3 regions of the Amycolatopsis mongoliensis genome follow, and region 3 is predicted to be linked to each of the others. Evidence: riboswitches for the same ligand, from Rfam matches in the RefSeq annotation. Region 3 holds a riboswitch; each other region holds the start of a gene.
What was found. A riboswitch is a leader RNA that binds a small molecule or an ion and turns the genes downstream of it on or off. The one in region 3 is predicted to bind thiamine pyrophosphate.
Positions count from the first base shown of each region.

Region 1 (5,077 bases), 710 kb from region 3:
TTCGAGCGCCGGGAGCGCCGTCGTCAGGGCTTCGCGGTGCTCGGGCGACAGGCGGTCGAGGCGCCGGTTCAGCTCCTGCACCCGCGTCGACCGGACGCCGGAGACGAGCCGCTCGCCCTCTTCGGTCGCCTTCGCCAGCCACGCCCGGCGGTCGACCGGGTCGGACTCACGGCTGACGTACCCGGCCTCGACCAGGGACGCGATGATCCGCGACATGGTCGCCGCGGCGACGCCCTCCTTCGCGGCGAGGTCGCCGAGGCGCAGCTGGCCGGAGATGACCAGCGTCGCGAGGGCCGAGATGGCGCCGTGGCCCGGGCCGGGCACACCGGCCTGCCGCAGTGACCGGGACAGCCTGCCGACGGCGAGGTACAACCTGCCCGAGACGTCCTGGACCGATGTGCTCGTCACGGCTGGCTCCTTCTTGCCTCACGCGTGCGCGGGTGCGCCGGAAAGTGCCGTCAACCTTACGGGTTCGCAGTGCGCGTTCGGCGTTAAGCCACCCGGGTTCACCGGGGTGGGCTCGACGCCTGCGCCCAGAACCGCTGCGGCACGCGCCCCGCGCCGCGGGCCAAGTGACCGGCGACGACGGCCGAACGCATCGCCGAAGCCATCCGTTCGGGGTCCGTCGCCCGGGTGACCGCCGTGGACAGGAGGACGGCGTCACAGCCGAGCTCCATCGCCAGCGTCGCGTCGGACGCCGTGCCGATTCCGGCGTCCAGGATCACCGGCACGCCCGCCCGCGAAACGATCAGCTCGATGTTGTGCGGATTCCGGATGCCGAGGCCGGTGCCGATCGGCGCGCCCAGCGGCATGACGGCGGCGCAGCCGGCCTCCTCCAGGCGCAGCGCGAGCACCGGGTCGTCGTTCGTGTAGGCGAACACGGTGAACCCGTCGGCGGCCAGCCGTTCGGCGGCGTCGAGGGTTTCGATCGGGTCCGGGAGCAGCGTCCGGTCGTCGGCGTGCACCTCGAGCTTGATCAGATCGGTACCGAGTGCCTCCCGCGCGAGCTGCGCGGTGAGCACGGCCTCGGCGGCTGTGCGGCAGCCCGCGGTGTTCGGCAGCAGCTCGATGCCGAGCCTGCTCAGGAGTTCCAGGACGCCGGAGCCGCCTTCGGCGTCGGCGCGGCGCATGGCGACGGTCGTCAGCTCGGTGCCGGACGCGACGAGCGCGCGTTCGAGCACGGCGAGGTTCGCCGCGCCGCCGGTGCCGATGATCAGCCGGGACGTCAGCTTGCAGGTGCCGATGACCAGTGGTTCTTCGTCCATTTCAGCCTCCTTGGACGGCGGTGAGCACGTCGACGCCCGCGCCCTTGGGCACGGCGGTGGTGGACCAGTCGCCGCGGCGGACGACGACGCCGTCGACCGCGACGGCGATGCCGGGCCGCTGCCCGCCGGACGCGTCGAGGACGTCGGCGACGGTCGCGCCGTCCGGGAACTCCGTCCACTTGCCGTTGAGCTTGATCTCCATCACACGTGCTCCTTCTGGTGCAGGCGGGCGGGCGAAGCCGCTTCGACGCCTTCGGGCGGCTTCTCGCCCTCGAGCCAGGCGACCACGGCGTCCGCGGTCACGGGGGCCATCAGCAGGCCGTTGCGGTGGTGGCCGGTGGCGGCGAAGACGCCGTCGTCGAGGACACCGACGTACGGGAGCACGTCGCGGCTGCCGGCTCGCAGGCCCGCAGCGGTCTCGACGAGCTCGTACTCGGTGATCGCGGGGAAGACGCGTTCGGCGCCCTCGATCAGCTCGCGGACGCCACGGGCGGTGACGGCCTGGTCGAAGCCCGCCTCGTACTGCGTCGCGCCCAGCACGAGCTCCTGGTCGCCGCGCGGGACGAGGTAGATCGGCCGGCCCTCGACGACGGCCCGGACCGTGTGCGCCGGCGGCGGCAGGCAGCCGCGGCGGGGTTTCAGGCGCAGGATCTCGCCCTTGAGCGGCCGCACGGCGTCCGCGAGCTGCGGGTGCAGCCGCCCGGTCCAGGCGCCGGCGGCGAGCACGACGGCGTCGGCGTCCGGGATGCGTTCGACGCGTTCGCGGACGAACCGGACGTCTCGCTTCTGACAGGCCGCGTAGAGGGCGTTGAGCAGTTTGCGGTTGTCCACGGCCAGGTCGCCGGGCACGTGGAGTCCACTTCGGACGGATCCGACGCCGGGTTCGAGCCGCTTGGCCTCCCGGCCGGTGAGGCGTTCGGCCGCGCGGCCGATCGCGTGCAGGTGACCGGCGAGGATGTCGAGGTGACCGGCGTCGGCGCTGTCGAACGCGACGACGAGCGTGCCGTGCCCGGCCAGGCCGGGGTCGATGCCTTCCCGGGTGAGGTCGCTCGCGAAGCCGGGCCAGCGGCGCAGCGACTCCTCGCCCAGGGTGAGGACGTCCTCCTCGCCCGGCCAGGCCTCGGTGACCGGGGCGAGCATGCCGCCGGCCAGCCAGGACGCGCCGCCGCGGACGGGTTCAGGGTCGTAGAGGGTGACTTCGCGGCCGGTTCGTGCCGCTCGCCAGGCCGCGGACAGGCCGATCACGCCGCCGCCGACGACGGCCAAGGTGTTCGTCATGGGAATCACGCTCCCTGCGCCGGCATGACCCGGATCAGGTTCCACGGTCGGAGCGGCAGCTCCCTCTCAGCCCGTCCCTCGGGCTCCCGTGCGGACGCGTCCACCCTACTGTGCCGTTAGCTGATAATCCAACCGCAGTCACGGCCGGATGGCTTTCGCGGCAACGTCACGTACCGCTCGACGGCCGGCCTGCTTTTGGTCGGATCAGCAACGCGCGGGGTACGGTCGCCGCTATGCCCGCCCTCTCCGGTGACAAGATCCGCGCCCGGCTCGACGCCGCGCGCCTGTACCTGTGCACCGACGCCCGCACGGACCGCGGCGACCTGGCCGCATTTGCCGACGCGGCCTTGGCCGGCGGCGTCGACATCATCCAGCTGCGCGACAAGACCGGCGCCTTGGAAGCCGCGGGAGAGATCGCGGCGCTGGAGGTGCTGGCCGAGGCGTGCGCGCGGCACGGAGCACTGCTGTCGGTGAACGACCGGGCGGACGTGGCGCTCGCGGTGGGTGCGGACGTCCTCCACTTGGGCCAGGACGACATCCCGGTGCCGCTGGCCCGCCGCATCCTCGGCGACGACGTGGTGATCGGCCGCTCGACGCACTCTCTTGACCAGGCTCTCGCGGCGGCTTCGGAGCCGGGGGTGGACTACTTCTGCACGGGCCCGTGCTGGCCGACCCCGACGAAGCCCGGCCGGTCGGCGCCGGGGTTGGATCTGGTGCGTGCCGTCACTGCTTCGGCCGTCTCACGGCCGTGGTTCGCGATCGGCGGCATCGACGGGTCGCGGCTCCCGGAGGTCCTCGACGCGGGGGCCTCGCGGATCGTGGTGGTCCGGGCGATCACCGAGGCCGAGGACCCCGAGGCCGCTGCCCGGGACCTGCGCGCCCCCCTGTCCTGAAGTCCGTGAAGGACTCCTTACCGGCTCTTATGGCCGGTAAGGAGTCCTTCACGGCTTTACGGGGTCGGGGTGGCAGCCGCGCCCTGGCTGGTCGGCGGGGCCGCCGACGTCGTCGGCTGCTGGGCCGTCGTGCTCGGTGTCGTCGGTGTGGTCGTCGGGGATCCCGTCGAGGTCGTCGGCGGGGCGGTCGTCTCCGTGGTCGTCGACGGGGTGTTCGTCGGCGACTCCTGGGTGTCGTTCGTGCTGCTGGTCGAAGGCGTTGTCGACGGCGTCGTGTCCGGGTGGCCACCGCCGCTGCCGAAGATCTTGCCGATGCTCGATCCCGTGCCGCCGCCGATCTGGGTGCCCGTCGCCGACTCGAACCCGACTATCGCCAGGATCGCCACCGCGAACGCCGCCACGCTTGTGCCGATGATCAACGGCCAGCGCAGCTTCCGCAGCCGCGAGGGCGCTTCCGGGTCTTCCCCGGGCTTGGGCAGCTGGACCGTCGGCTGCTCGGCCAGCGCCACCTCCGCGCCGGCTCCGGTCCCCCCGCGCCGGCGGATGCCGGACGCCGCCAGCTGGCGCGCCTTGAGCGCCGCCGCACGGGTGCGCTGCAGCGAGCGCAGGTAGAGCTCGCCGCCGACCGTCGTGATCACACTCGCCACGCCCGCGCCGGCGACGGTCCCGGCCACGCCGAGTGTCGACCCCAGCAGCGCAGCCGTCACCGCCGCCAGCGCCGCCGCCATCACCTGCGCGATGCGCAGACCCGACTTTTCTTCCTTCGCTTCGGAAGCCGCTGCGTTCTCCTTGCTCATGATCCCGATCCGGTAGTAAGTCTTCTCCCGTGTCCAACGTGTAGGGCGCGCGAGGAACTCCCCGCGTTGCCGCGACGTGAGAAGGACCACTCTGACTGTCCATAATAGACAGTGCTGTTCGAACATTTTCTTGACATACTCGGCACATGGAACTGGTGACGATCTCTGACATCGAGGCCGCCGCGAAGCGCGTCCAAGGTGTCGCCGTGCGCACGCCCCTGTTGCTCCAGACGTGGGATCCCCGCGGAACCCTGTGGCTCAAACCCGAAAGCCTGCAACCGGTCGGCGCGTTCAAGGTGCGCGGGGCGTTCAACGCGATCGGCGCCCTCGACGAGGAGCGGCGCTCCCGCGGCGTCATCGCCTACTCGAGCGGCAACCACGCGCAGGCGGTCGCCTACGCCGCGCAGCAGTACGGCGTGCCCGCGGTGATCGTCGTGCCGGACGTCGCGCCGCGGATCAAGGTCGAAGCCACCCGCGCGTACGGCGCGGAGGTGATCGAGGTGCCCATCGGCGAACACGAGGGGAAAGCGCGCGAACTGGCCGCCGAACGCGGGCTGACCCTCGTCCCGCCCTACGACGACGCGGCCATCATCGCCGGGCAGGGCACCGCGGGCCTCGAGATCGCCGAAGACCTCCCCGACGTCGAGGTCGTGCTGGTGCCCGTCAGCGGCGGCGGGCTGGCCTCCGGCGTCGGCACCGCGATCAAGGCGCGCTGCCCGCGGGCGAAGGTCATCGGCGTCGAGCCGGCGCTGGCCGGCGACACGGCGGAGGGGCTGCGCCTGGGCCGCCAGGTCGACTGGCCGCAGGCCGACCGCGCCCGGACGATCGCCGACGGCCTGCGCGC
Region 1 is NZ_CP127295.1:3,226,499-3,231,575, reverse strand. It holds gene QRX60_RS15790 (MarR family winged helix-turn-helix transcriptional regulator) at 1-408, opposite strand, end outside; gene thiG (thiazole synthase) at 507-1,265, opposite strand; gene thiS (sulfur carrier protein ThiS) at 1,267-1,467, opposite strand; gene thiO (glycine oxidase ThiO) at 1,467-2,543, opposite strand; TPP riboswitch at 2,538-2,643, opposite strand; gene thiE (thiamine phosphate synthase) at 2,777-3,436, shown strand; gene QRX60_RS15765 (hypothetical protein) at 3,493-4,233, opposite strand; gene QRX60_RS15760 (threonine ammonia-lyase) at 4,380-5,077, shown strand, end outside.
Region 1: linked by a shared signal. The riboswitch ahead of thiO (glycine oxidase ThiO) and the one ahead of QRX60_RS19225 (thiamine ABC transporter substrate-binding protein) in region 3 are both predicted to bind thiamine pyrophosphate.

Region 2 (5,077 bases), 700 kb from region 3:
CCGCGGCCTTCACCCGCACCAGGACCTCCGTGGGCCCGGGTTCGGGGCGCGGTGCTTCGGTGACGCGGAGCACCTCCGGCCCGCCGAGGGTCTCCTGGGTCACGATGCGCATTGCTCCACTCCTTCGTTCCGGGGTCGGTCCCTATACTCGGAGTGTTCGTCACTTTTCGCTAGAAGGCACTTATCGGTAAAGTAGGTACCTGATGGAAACCACCTGTGACCAGGACGGACCCTGGGACATCTACCTTCGCAGCTGCCCGTGCCGGGAGGTGCTGGACCTGCTGGCCAACAAGTGGACGGCCTTGGTGCTGGGCGCGCTGGCCCGCGGCCCGCACCGCTTCGGCGAGCTGCGCCGCGCGGTCGACGGCATCAGCCAGAAGATGCTGACCCAGAACCTCCGGCAGCTGGAACGCGACGGCTTCCTGACGCGCACGGTGTACCCGACAACGCCCCCGACGGTGGAGTACGCGCTGACGGACATGGGCGCGGAGGTCGGGGCGCACCTGGTGGCGTTGAGCACGTGGTCGCAGGCGAACTTCGACCGCATCCGCTCGGCGCGGCGGGAGTACGACGGCCGGGAGCTGCAGCCGGTCCGCTAGCGAGTCTGCCGCGGCTGGTCGTGAGTGGTTAGGGCGGTTCTAACCGCCCTAACCACTCACGACGGCGGCGGCAGGACCCAGAACGGGGAGACCGGGCCGACGCCGGCGCCGAGCGGGTAGGACTCCGCGACGCAGCGCTCGATGAACTTCTTGCCCGCCGCCACCGCGTCCGGGACCGAAGCGCCCTTCGCCAGCGACGACGTGATTGCCGATGCCATCGTGTCGCCGCCGCCGTGGGTGTTGTCCGTCTCGTACCTCGGGCCGCTCAAGGCGACGTACGAACTGCCATCCGTGAGCAGGTCCACGCAGTCGGCTGTGCCCTGCATGTGGCCGCCCTTGACGAGGACCCAGCGGGAGCCGAAGGCCAGCAACGCCTCGGCCGCTTCGCGCTGGGACGCCGTGTCGACGACGGAAATGCCGGTCAGCAGACGGACTTCGTCCAGGTTCGGCGTGATCAGCGTCGCGCGCGGGAACAGCTCCGTGCGGATCGCCTCCAGGGCGTCCTCCCGCAGCAGGGCGTGGCCCGTCATCGACGCCGCCACCGGGTCGACCACCAGCGGGAAGTCCATGCCGATCTCGTCGAGGGTCTTCGCGACCGCGCGGATGATCTCGGCCGTCGCCAGCATGCCCGTCTTCGCCGCGTCGACACCCATGTCGGACGCCACCGCCTTGATCTGCGCGGTGACGACGTCCGCCGGGATCTCCGTGAAACCCTGTACGCCCAACGAGTTCTGCACGGTGACCGCGGTCAGCGCGACGAGCCCGTGCACCCCGTTGGCGAAGAACGTGCGCAGGTCCGCCTGGATGCCCGCACCACCGCCGGAGTCGGACCCGGCGATGGTGAGGGCGGTCGGCGGAGTCACGGCTGCACCACGGGTAGGTAGACCTGGCCACCGGACTCGGTGAACTCCGCCGACTTCGAAGCCATCCCGGCCTCGATGGCCTCCACAGTGGACAGACCGTGCTCCTCGGCGTACTTGCGGACGTCCTGCGTGATCCGCATCGAGCAGAACTTCGGCCCGCACATCGAGCAGAAGTGCGCGGTCTTGGCCGGCTCGGCGGGCAGTGTCTCGTCGTGGAACGAGCGCGCGGTGTCCGGGTCGAGCGAGAGGTTGAACTGGTCGTTCCAGCGGAACTCGAAGCGCGCCTTGGACAGCTCGTCGTCCCACTCCTGGGCGTACTGGTGCCCCTTGGCCAGGTCCGCGGCGTGCGCGGCGATCTTGTAGGTGATCACACCGGTCTTGACGTCGTCGCGGTTCGGCAGGCCGAGGTGCTCCTTCGGCGTGACGTAGCACAGCATCGCCGTGCCGTACCAGCCGATCTGCGCCGCGCCGATGGCCGACGTGATGTGGTCGTAGCCCGGCGCGATGTCCGTCGCGAGCGGCCCGAGGGTGTAGAACGGCGCCTCGCCGCAGAGCTTTTCCTCCAGCTCGACGTTCTCCTTGATCTTGTGCATCGGCACGTGGCCGGGACCTTCGATCATCACCTGGACGTCGTGCGAACGCGCGATGTGCGTCAGCTCGCCGAGGGTCTCCAGCTCGGCGAACTGGGCGCGGTCGTTGGCGTCGGCGATCGAGCCGGGGCGCAGGCCGTCGCCGAGGGAGAACGTGACGTCGTACTGCCGCAGGATCTCGCAGAGTTCTTCGAAGTGCGTGTACAGGAACGACTCCTGGTGGTGCGCGAGGCACCACGCGGCCATGATCGAGCCGCCGCGGCTGACGATCCCGGTGACGCGCCGCGCGGTCAGCGGGATGTAGCGCAGCAGCACGCCGGCGTGCACGGTGACGTAGTCGACGCCCTGTTCGCACTGCTCGACGATGGTGTCGCGGTAGATCTCCCACGACAGCTTTTCCGGTTCCCCGTCGACCTTTTCCAGCGCCTGGTAGATCGGCACGGTGCCGACCGGGACCGGCGAGTTGCGGATGATCCACTCGCGCGTCTCGTGGATCCGCTTGCCGGTGGAGAGGTCCATGATCGTGTCGGCGCCCCAGCGGGTCGCCCACACCATCTTGTCGACCTCTTCCTCGACCGACGACCAGACGGCCGAATTGCCCATGTTGGCGTTGATCTTCACCAGGAAGTTCTTGCCGATGATCATCGGCTCGGACTCGGGGTGCTTGCGGTTGACCGGGATCACCGCGCGCCCGCTGGCGACTTCGGTGCGCACGAACTCGGGCGAAACCCTTTCGCGGGCGGCGATGTACTCCATTTCCCGGGTGATGACGCCCTGCTTGGCCCAGCCGAGCTGGGTGTTGTGCTCACGGCCGTCGGCCCAGCCGGCCCGCAGCCGGTGCAGTCCACTGTGGACGTCGATCTCCGCTTCGGGATCGGTGTACGGGCCCGATGTGTCGTAGACGTCGAAGTGTTCGCCGTTCGAAAGGTCGATCCGGCGTGCCGGAACCCGGAGTCCGGACTCGGTCTGGTGGTACACCTTGTGCGATCCGGTGATCGGACCCGTGGTGACGGAGACGTGCTTGTTCTCGAGCGTCGTCAACGACTTTCACTCCCTACGCCGGCATTACCCGGTCAGGTTCATGCGGTCGGTGACGCCCGGGAAAATCCCCAGCCACCCTCTCAGCCCGCCATGGCGCGAGCTCCCGCGTTGGTGTTGTGCCCCCGACCATGCCACGCCGACGGCACATACTCAAGCCCGCTCACCTCACCCGACCAGTTCGGCCGGTGTCGCGTACACGTCGACCATGGCTCCGTTGCGCAGCACGGTGATCGGCAGTGCGGTGCCGATCACTTCCGCGAACAGCTGCCGCTGGATGCCCTGGGCGTCCGAGACGCGGGTGCGCCCGACGGTCAGCACGAGGTCGCCGGCGCGCAGCCCGGCGCGGTCGGCGGGCCCGCCCGAGACCACCTCGTGCACCCGCAGCCCGGCCGCCTGCCCGGTGCGCCCGGCGATGTCGTCCGGTAGCGGCGCCGGGACGCCGACGACGCCGAGGTACGCGCGCCGCACCCGGCCCTCGACGACGAGCGTGTCGATGATCCGCCGCGTCGTCGCGTTGATCGGCACCGCGAGCCCGAGCCCGACGCCGGCGACCGCGGTGTTGACGCCGACGACGCGGCCGGCGGAGTCGGCGAGCGCGCCGCCGGAGTTGCCCGGATTGAGGGCGGCGTCGGTCTGGATGACGTCCTCGATCACGCGCCCGGCGCGGCCGTGGCGCACCGGCAGCGCCCGGCCGAGCGCGCTGACGACACCCGCGGTGACGGTGCCGGAGAAGCCGAGCGGGCTGCCGACGGCCACGACGAGCTGCCCGACGACGAGCCGGTCGGCGTCGCCGAGCACGGCGGCCGACGGCGTCTCGCCGCGCGCCCGCAGGACCGCGAGGTCGGACAGCGGGTCGGCGCCGACGACGTCGAAGGGCACCTCGCTGCCGTCGGCGAAGGTCGCGACGCCGCGCCGGTGGTCGGTGACCACGTGGGCGTTGGTGAGCAGGTGGCCGTCGTCGGCGAAGACGACCGCCGAGCCGCTGCCGCGCGAGAGCTGGACCCCGGCGACGTGCGGGGTGACGGTCTTCGCGACCGTGCTGACGGCCTGCGAGTAGGCGTCCATCGCCTCGTCCATGAATGCACCTCGATTACACCGTTGCAGGTGATACAAGTGTGCGCCTGGAGCGGTGGGAAAACCGTTCGCTGCTGGAGAACTCAGCCCTCGAGCGCGACGGTGACGCCGAAGCCCACCAGCAGCCCGCCCGAGGTGCGCTCGAGCCACCGCAGGCCGCGACGCAGGCCAGTAGCGCACCGGCGCCCGCGTGGGCCGGGACGAACTGCGGCAGGAACGACAGCGCGAACACGCCCGCCTTGGGGTTGCCGATGTTCGTGACGAGCCCGGACCGGAAGCCCGCGCCCGGCCGGATCGCCTTCTCCTCAACCGAACCGCGGAAGAACAGCGCCTTGATCCCGAGGCAGACCAGGAAGATCGCGCCTGCGATGCGCAGGACGTCGTACGCCGTCCGGGAGGCGGCGAGCACCGCGGTCAGGCCGAACACCGCGGCGAGCCCCCAGAACGCGACGCCGGCTTCGATGCCGGCGATGGTCGCGAAGGCGTTGCGCTTCGAGCCGCGGGCCGCCTGCTTGATCAGCATGACCGTCGCGGGCCCGGGGACCATCGCGATGAGGAACGCGGCGGGGATGAACGCGAGCAGGTTCGGCATCGCCCGATCGTCGCGGGCGCCGGACACGGTGGGCAAGCGTTTTCCCGGACCAGTGACGGTCAGTGGTTCACCGGTTCGGACCATGCGCCGGTGGAGGATCGGCGAGACACTTCCAGGCGCTTCTGTAACGGTGCAGAAGTGACTTTCTGTGGGGTTGATATGCGCAAACTCATGTTCGGCGCCCTCGCCGGGCTGCTGGTCACCGGATTGATCCCGGGGATCGCGGCGGCTCAGGGCGGTGGCGAGGCACCCGGTGCGCCCGGTGCCCATCCCAGCTGGCTGCCGGCGAACAAGACCGGGTTCGGCACCGCTCACGAC
Region 2 is NZ_CP127295.1:3,235,767-3,240,843, forward strand. It holds gene QRX60_RS15815 (NADP-dependent oxidoreductase) at 1-112, opposite strand, end outside; gene QRX60_RS15820 (winged helix-turn-helix transcriptional regulator) at 204-599, shown strand; gene thiD (bifunctional hydroxymethylpyrimidine kinase/phosphomethylpyrimidine kinase) at 656-1,462, opposite strand; gene thiC (phosphomethylpyrimidine synthase ThiC) at 1,459-3,093, opposite strand; TPP riboswitch at 3,087-3,210, opposite strand; gene QRX60_RS15835 (S1C family serine protease) at 3,259-4,170, opposite strand; gene QRX60_RS15840 (LysE family translocator) at 4,184-4,759, opposite strand; gene QRX60_RS15845 (glycoside hydrolase family 15 protein) at 4,919-5,077, shown strand, end outside.
Region 2: linked by a shared signal. The riboswitch ahead of thiC (phosphomethylpyrimidine synthase ThiC) and the one ahead of QRX60_RS19225 (thiamine ABC transporter substrate-binding protein) in region 3 are both predicted to bind thiamine pyrophosphate.

Region 3 (5,077 bases):
GAGGCCGCCGGGGCGACCGCGTCCACAGTGGACTCCGCCAGCTTGACCACGAGCCGGACGTGCTCGCGGCGGTGGACCGCCGCCACCACTTCCCCACTCGCTCCGGAGTCCGCCACCCGCAGCGCGTGCGGGCGCAGGCCGAGCCGCACCGGGCCGTCGTCGGCGTCCGGGAGCGCGACGTCACCCAGCGCCGTGTGCACCACTCCGCCCGCCACGACGCCGTCCACGAACGTCGTCACGCCGAGGAAGCGGGCCACGTCGTCGTCCGCCGGGTTGCGCCACACGCGCCGGACCGCACCCTCCTGGCGGACCTCGCCAGCGTCGAGCACCGCGACCCGGTCGGCCAGCGTGAACGCCTCCTCCTGGTCGTGCGTCACCAGCAGTGCCGTGATCTTGCTGCGCCGCAACAGGTCCGCCAGGTCGATCGCCAGCTGCTCGCGCAACCCGGCGTCCAAACCGGACAGTGGCTCGTCGAGCAGCAGCAGCCGCGGCTTCGGCGCCAGCGCACGGGCCAGCGCCACCCGCTGGGCCTGGCCGCCCGACAACTCCGTCACCCGGCGCTTTTCGAAGCCGGTGAGACCCACCAGCGCCAGCAGCTCGGCGACCCGGGGTGCCCAAGAAGACCGCGGCACGCCGTGCATGCGCAGGCCGAACGCGATGTTCGCGGCGACGTCGCGGTGGCCGAACAGCTGGCCGTCCTGGAACACCAGCCCGAACCCGCGCCGGTGCACCGGCACCGCACCGAGGTCGTCGCCGTCCCAGCTCACCGACCCGCGCGCCGACGGCTCGAGGCCGGTGATCGCGCGCAGCAGCGTCGACTTCCCCGACCCCGACGGGCCGAGCAGCGCCAGCACCTCGCCGTCGGCGATGTCCAGGCGGACGTCGCGCACCGCCGCGAACGATCCGTAGTGGACGGTCAGGTCCCGCACCGACAACGCCATCAGAACTCCCCCACCCGGCCGCGTCCGAGCCGGTCGATCAGCGCGACCGCCAGCACCGTCACGAGCATCAGCAGCGCGCACGCGGCGTACGCCATCTGGTTGTTCAGCTCCCCCGGGCGCCCCATCAGCGTCGCGACCGCCACCGGCAGCGTGGGCGCCGTCGGCCGGGCGAGGAAGCTCGTCGCGCCGAACTCGCCGAGCGCCACGACGAACCCGAACCCGGCGGCCGCCACCAGCGGCCGCAGCGTCAGCGGCAGGTCGATCTCCCGCCACACCCGCAGCGGGCTCGCGCCGAGCGTCGACGCGGCCTGCCGCAGCCGGACGTCGACCGAGCGCAGCACCGGCAGCACCATCCGGACGATGAGCGGGATGATCACCAGCGCCTGGGCCAGCGGCACCAGGTACGGCGACGTCCGGAGGTCGCCGGGCAGCGCGTCGAGCGTCACCAGGTAGCCGAACCCGACGGTCACCGCGGACACCCCGAGCGGCAGCATCAGCACGGCGTCCATCGTCTCGCCGAGCCCGCGCGCGGACTTCGCGGGCGAGCGCCGCAGCGCCACCAGCACCACGGACGCGAGCACGCCGACGACCATCGCGAGCAGCGTCGCGTCGACGGCGACCTTCAGCGAGTTGAGCGCGGCGTCCCAGCCCGAGACCTGCAGCGCGCCCCTCTCACCGGTGCCCGTCAACGCTCGATAACCAGCGAAGCTCCAGCCATCCGGAGCGGACACCGATTCGGCGAGCAGCGCGACGATCGGCGTCAGCAGCAAGGCCAGCACGACACCTGCCGCACCGGCAACCCACCACTCGCCGCCGCGGGGACGCCGCGCACTGCCGGACCCGATCCGCGCGCCGTCCTTGCGCCGCCGCGCCAGCCCGCCGAGCACCAGCGCGGCGACCACGGCCGCGAACTGGATCAGCGAGAGTGCCGCCGCACCGGAGAGGTCGAGCAGGTCGACGGTCCGCAGGTAGATCTCGGTCTCCAGGGTCCGGTACCGGGCCCCGCCGAGGATCAGCACGACCCCGAAACTGGTGGCGCAGAACAGGAACACGACGGCCGCGGCGGAAGCGATCGCGGGCGCCAGCGCCGGCAGCGTCACCGAGCGGAACGCCCGCCACGGCGACGCGCCCAGCGCGCGGGCGGCGTCGGTCGTGCGCGAATCCAGCCGCGCCCACAGCCCGGCGACGGTCCGCGCGACGACGGCGACGTTGAAGAACGCGTTGGCCAGCACGATCGGCAGCACGCCGCCGTCCGGCCAGAGCGCCCGGAACGCCAGCCCGACGACGACGGTCGGCAGCACGAACGGCACGAGCACCAGCGTCCGCGCGAGGCCGACGCCGGGCAGCTTCACCCGGGCCAGCAGGAACGCCACCGGCACCCCGGCGACCACCGCCACCAGCGTCGACGCGGCCGCGCTCGCCACCGTGAACCCGGCCAGCTGCCAGGTCCGCGCGTCGCCGAGGACCGTGTCGAGCCCGCCCGCGGCGAACCCGCGGCCGACGATCGCCAGCACCGGCCAGGCGAAGAACACCACCAGGAACCCGATCGGGGCCAGCCCGAGCAGCGCCAGGCCGAGCCCGCGAGCGGTCCGCGGCGGGGTCAGGACCGGCGCTTTTCGAGGGCTCCCGGCCCGGGGCGGGGTCCCGGACGTCACTGCACGAGCGTGCGCCATTCGCCGATCCACTTCTCGCGTCCGGCCTGGACCTGGTCCGCGGGCAGCGTCTGCGGCTTCTGCGGCAGCGGCGCGACCTGGGCCCAGCCGGCGGGCAGGTCGACGCCCTGGCGCGCCGGGTAGACGTACATGTTGGCCGCCACCGTCGCCTGGAACTGCTGCGAGAGCAGGAAGTCGACGACCTTGCGCGCACTCTCGGCCTGCTTGCCGTTCGCCAGCACGCCGGCGTACTCGACCTGCCGGTAGCAGGTGTCGAGCAGCGCCTTGGTGCGCGGCTTGCCGTCGTCGCCCACCTCGGCGGCCGGCGAAGACGCGTACGAGACGACGATCGGCCGCGGCCCCTTGCCGGACGAGCCGGAGAAGTCCTTGGTGTAGGCCTCTTCCCAGCCACTGACCACCTTGAGCCCGTTGGCCTTCAGCTTCGCCCAGTAGTCCTTCCAGCCGGCCTCGCCGTACTTCGCGATGGTGCCGAGGAGGAACGCCAGGCCGGGCGACGCCGTCGCCGGGTCCTCGGCGACCAGCAGGTCCTTGTACTTCGGGTCGGCGAGGTCCTCGTACGACGACGGCGCCGGGATGCCCTTCGCCGTGAAGTAGTTCGTGTCGACGTTGACGCAGACGTCACCGACGTCGACCGCGGAGAGCCGGTGCTCGGGGTCGACGGCGTAGCGCTGCGGCCCGCGGTCGGCCTCGGGGCTGGTGTAGGGCTCGAAGACGCCCTCGGCGAGCGCGCGGGAGGCGAAGGTCGAGTCGACGCCGTACGCGACGTCGCCGATCGGGTTGGCCTTCGTCAGCACCAGCTTGTTGGTCAGCGAACCGGCGTCGCCCTGCTTGAGCACGGAGACCTTGATGCCCGACTGCTTCTGGAAGGCGTCGAGCACCTCCTGCGGCGCCAGGAAGGAGTCGTGCGTCACGAGGGTGACGGTGGGCGTCTGCTGCGGGCCACCGTCACCGTTCGACAGCGAGCACCCCGCGGCGACGGCGCTGACGACGGCGATGGCCGTCGCGGCGCGCACAGCCCTGCTTTTCATCTACCCCTCCTGCACTTCGCCGGACGAGGAGGGTGAAGCCCTCCCTTCGCCGGCATGATCCGGTCAGGTGCGAACGGTCGCGGGTGACCCCGCCTCTCAGCCCGGCTCGACCGGACTCCCGTGGCAACCGTGCAGCGTAGTCCAGGACGCAGGACGATGGAGGCATGACGGAAATCTTGAGCGACTCCGAGGCCGACGCACGACTGGGCACGGGCTGGACGCGTTCCGGAGCGGTGATCTCCCGCGAGGTGGAGCTGGCGAGCTTCCCGCAGGCGATCGAGGTGGTGGACCGCGTCGCGGTGCTGGCCGAGGCCGCCGACCACCACCCGGACATCGACATCCGCTGGCGCACGCTGACGTTCCGGCTTTCGACGCACTCGGCGGGCGGTTTGACGGCGAAGGACTTCGACCTGGCCGGGCAGATCGACTCGGTGCTCGCGGGACTGTGACCCCGGCTACTCACAGTGCACGAAATCACGGTTTGGGCGTCTCTCGGTAAACGACTCACGGAGGAGAGACGAGATGACCCAGGCGATCGTGGTGGGCACGGCGGCATTCGCGACGATGGTGGCGGCGGCCGGGGGCGTGCTCTGGTTCACGGTCCGCTCGCGCCGTCACCCGGACGGCTGAGCCCCGCCGGTGAGTTCGATCACAGCCGCTAACGAAGACCATGATCAGCGCGCTGAGCAGGGCGGAAGCATCGGTTTCGGCCCTAGGAAACGCCATGAACAGCACCACCACCCTCACCCCCGCCCAGCGCGCCTGGATCAACACCCTCGCCCCCGCGGTGGTGCTGATCGCGATCGCGTTGCTGGGTCTCCTCGGCTGAGCCGACCCCATCGACCAGCAGTAGCCGCCGCTCGAGCGCCGTCGCCCTGATCTTCAGCGCGGCGGCGTAGTCGTCGGAGCGGTACCAGCGTTCGGCGGTCTCCCGGTCCGGGAACTCGACGATGATCACTTTCCGCTCGGAGCTTCCTTCGAGCACGGTCGGTGTCGCGCCTCTCGCGAGGTAGCGGCCTCCGTGGGCTTCGATCGAGGCTTGAGCGAGTTCGCGGTAGCGCTGAGCCTGGGCTTCGTCGAGGATTTCGACCTCGGAGATCACATAGGCAGTCACGGCTTCGAGCGTGACAGAGCAGCTCGTGCGGAGCCTGGTGCTCTCGCTACCCGGCCCGCTCGATCCGGTCCGGCGGCGGGAACCCGGCCGGCACCTCGTCGCTCACGGTCCAGTATTCGAGCCCGGACAAGCGTCCGTCATCGGCGAACACGATGAGCCCGCCGTCCGGCGCACCGGCCTCCACGACCACTCGCCCGGCGAGCCGGGCCGCCGGCAGGTCGTCGTCGACGGCGAGGTCGATCGTCGGACACCCGCAGCCGCACCGGCCGGTGACCCGCGCCGTGCCCGCTTGGGCGCGAAGCTCGACCGCGCCCGGGAAGT
Region 3 is NZ_CP127295.1:3,932,158-3,937,234, reverse strand. It holds gene QRX60_RS19235 (ABC transporter ATP-binding protein) at 1-941, opposite strand, end outside; gene QRX60_RS19230 (ABC transporter permease) at 941-2,497, opposite strand; gene QRX60_RS19225 (thiamine ABC transporter substrate-binding protein) at 2,593-3,642, opposite strand; TPP riboswitch at 3,666-3,774, opposite strand; gene QRX60_RS19220 (4a-hydroxytetrahydrobiopterin dehydratase) at 3,807-4,091, shown strand; gene QRX60_RS19215 (DUF1330 domain-containing protein) at 4,355-4,756, opposite strand; gene QRX60_RS19210 (hypothetical protein) at 4,803-5,077, opposite strand, start outside.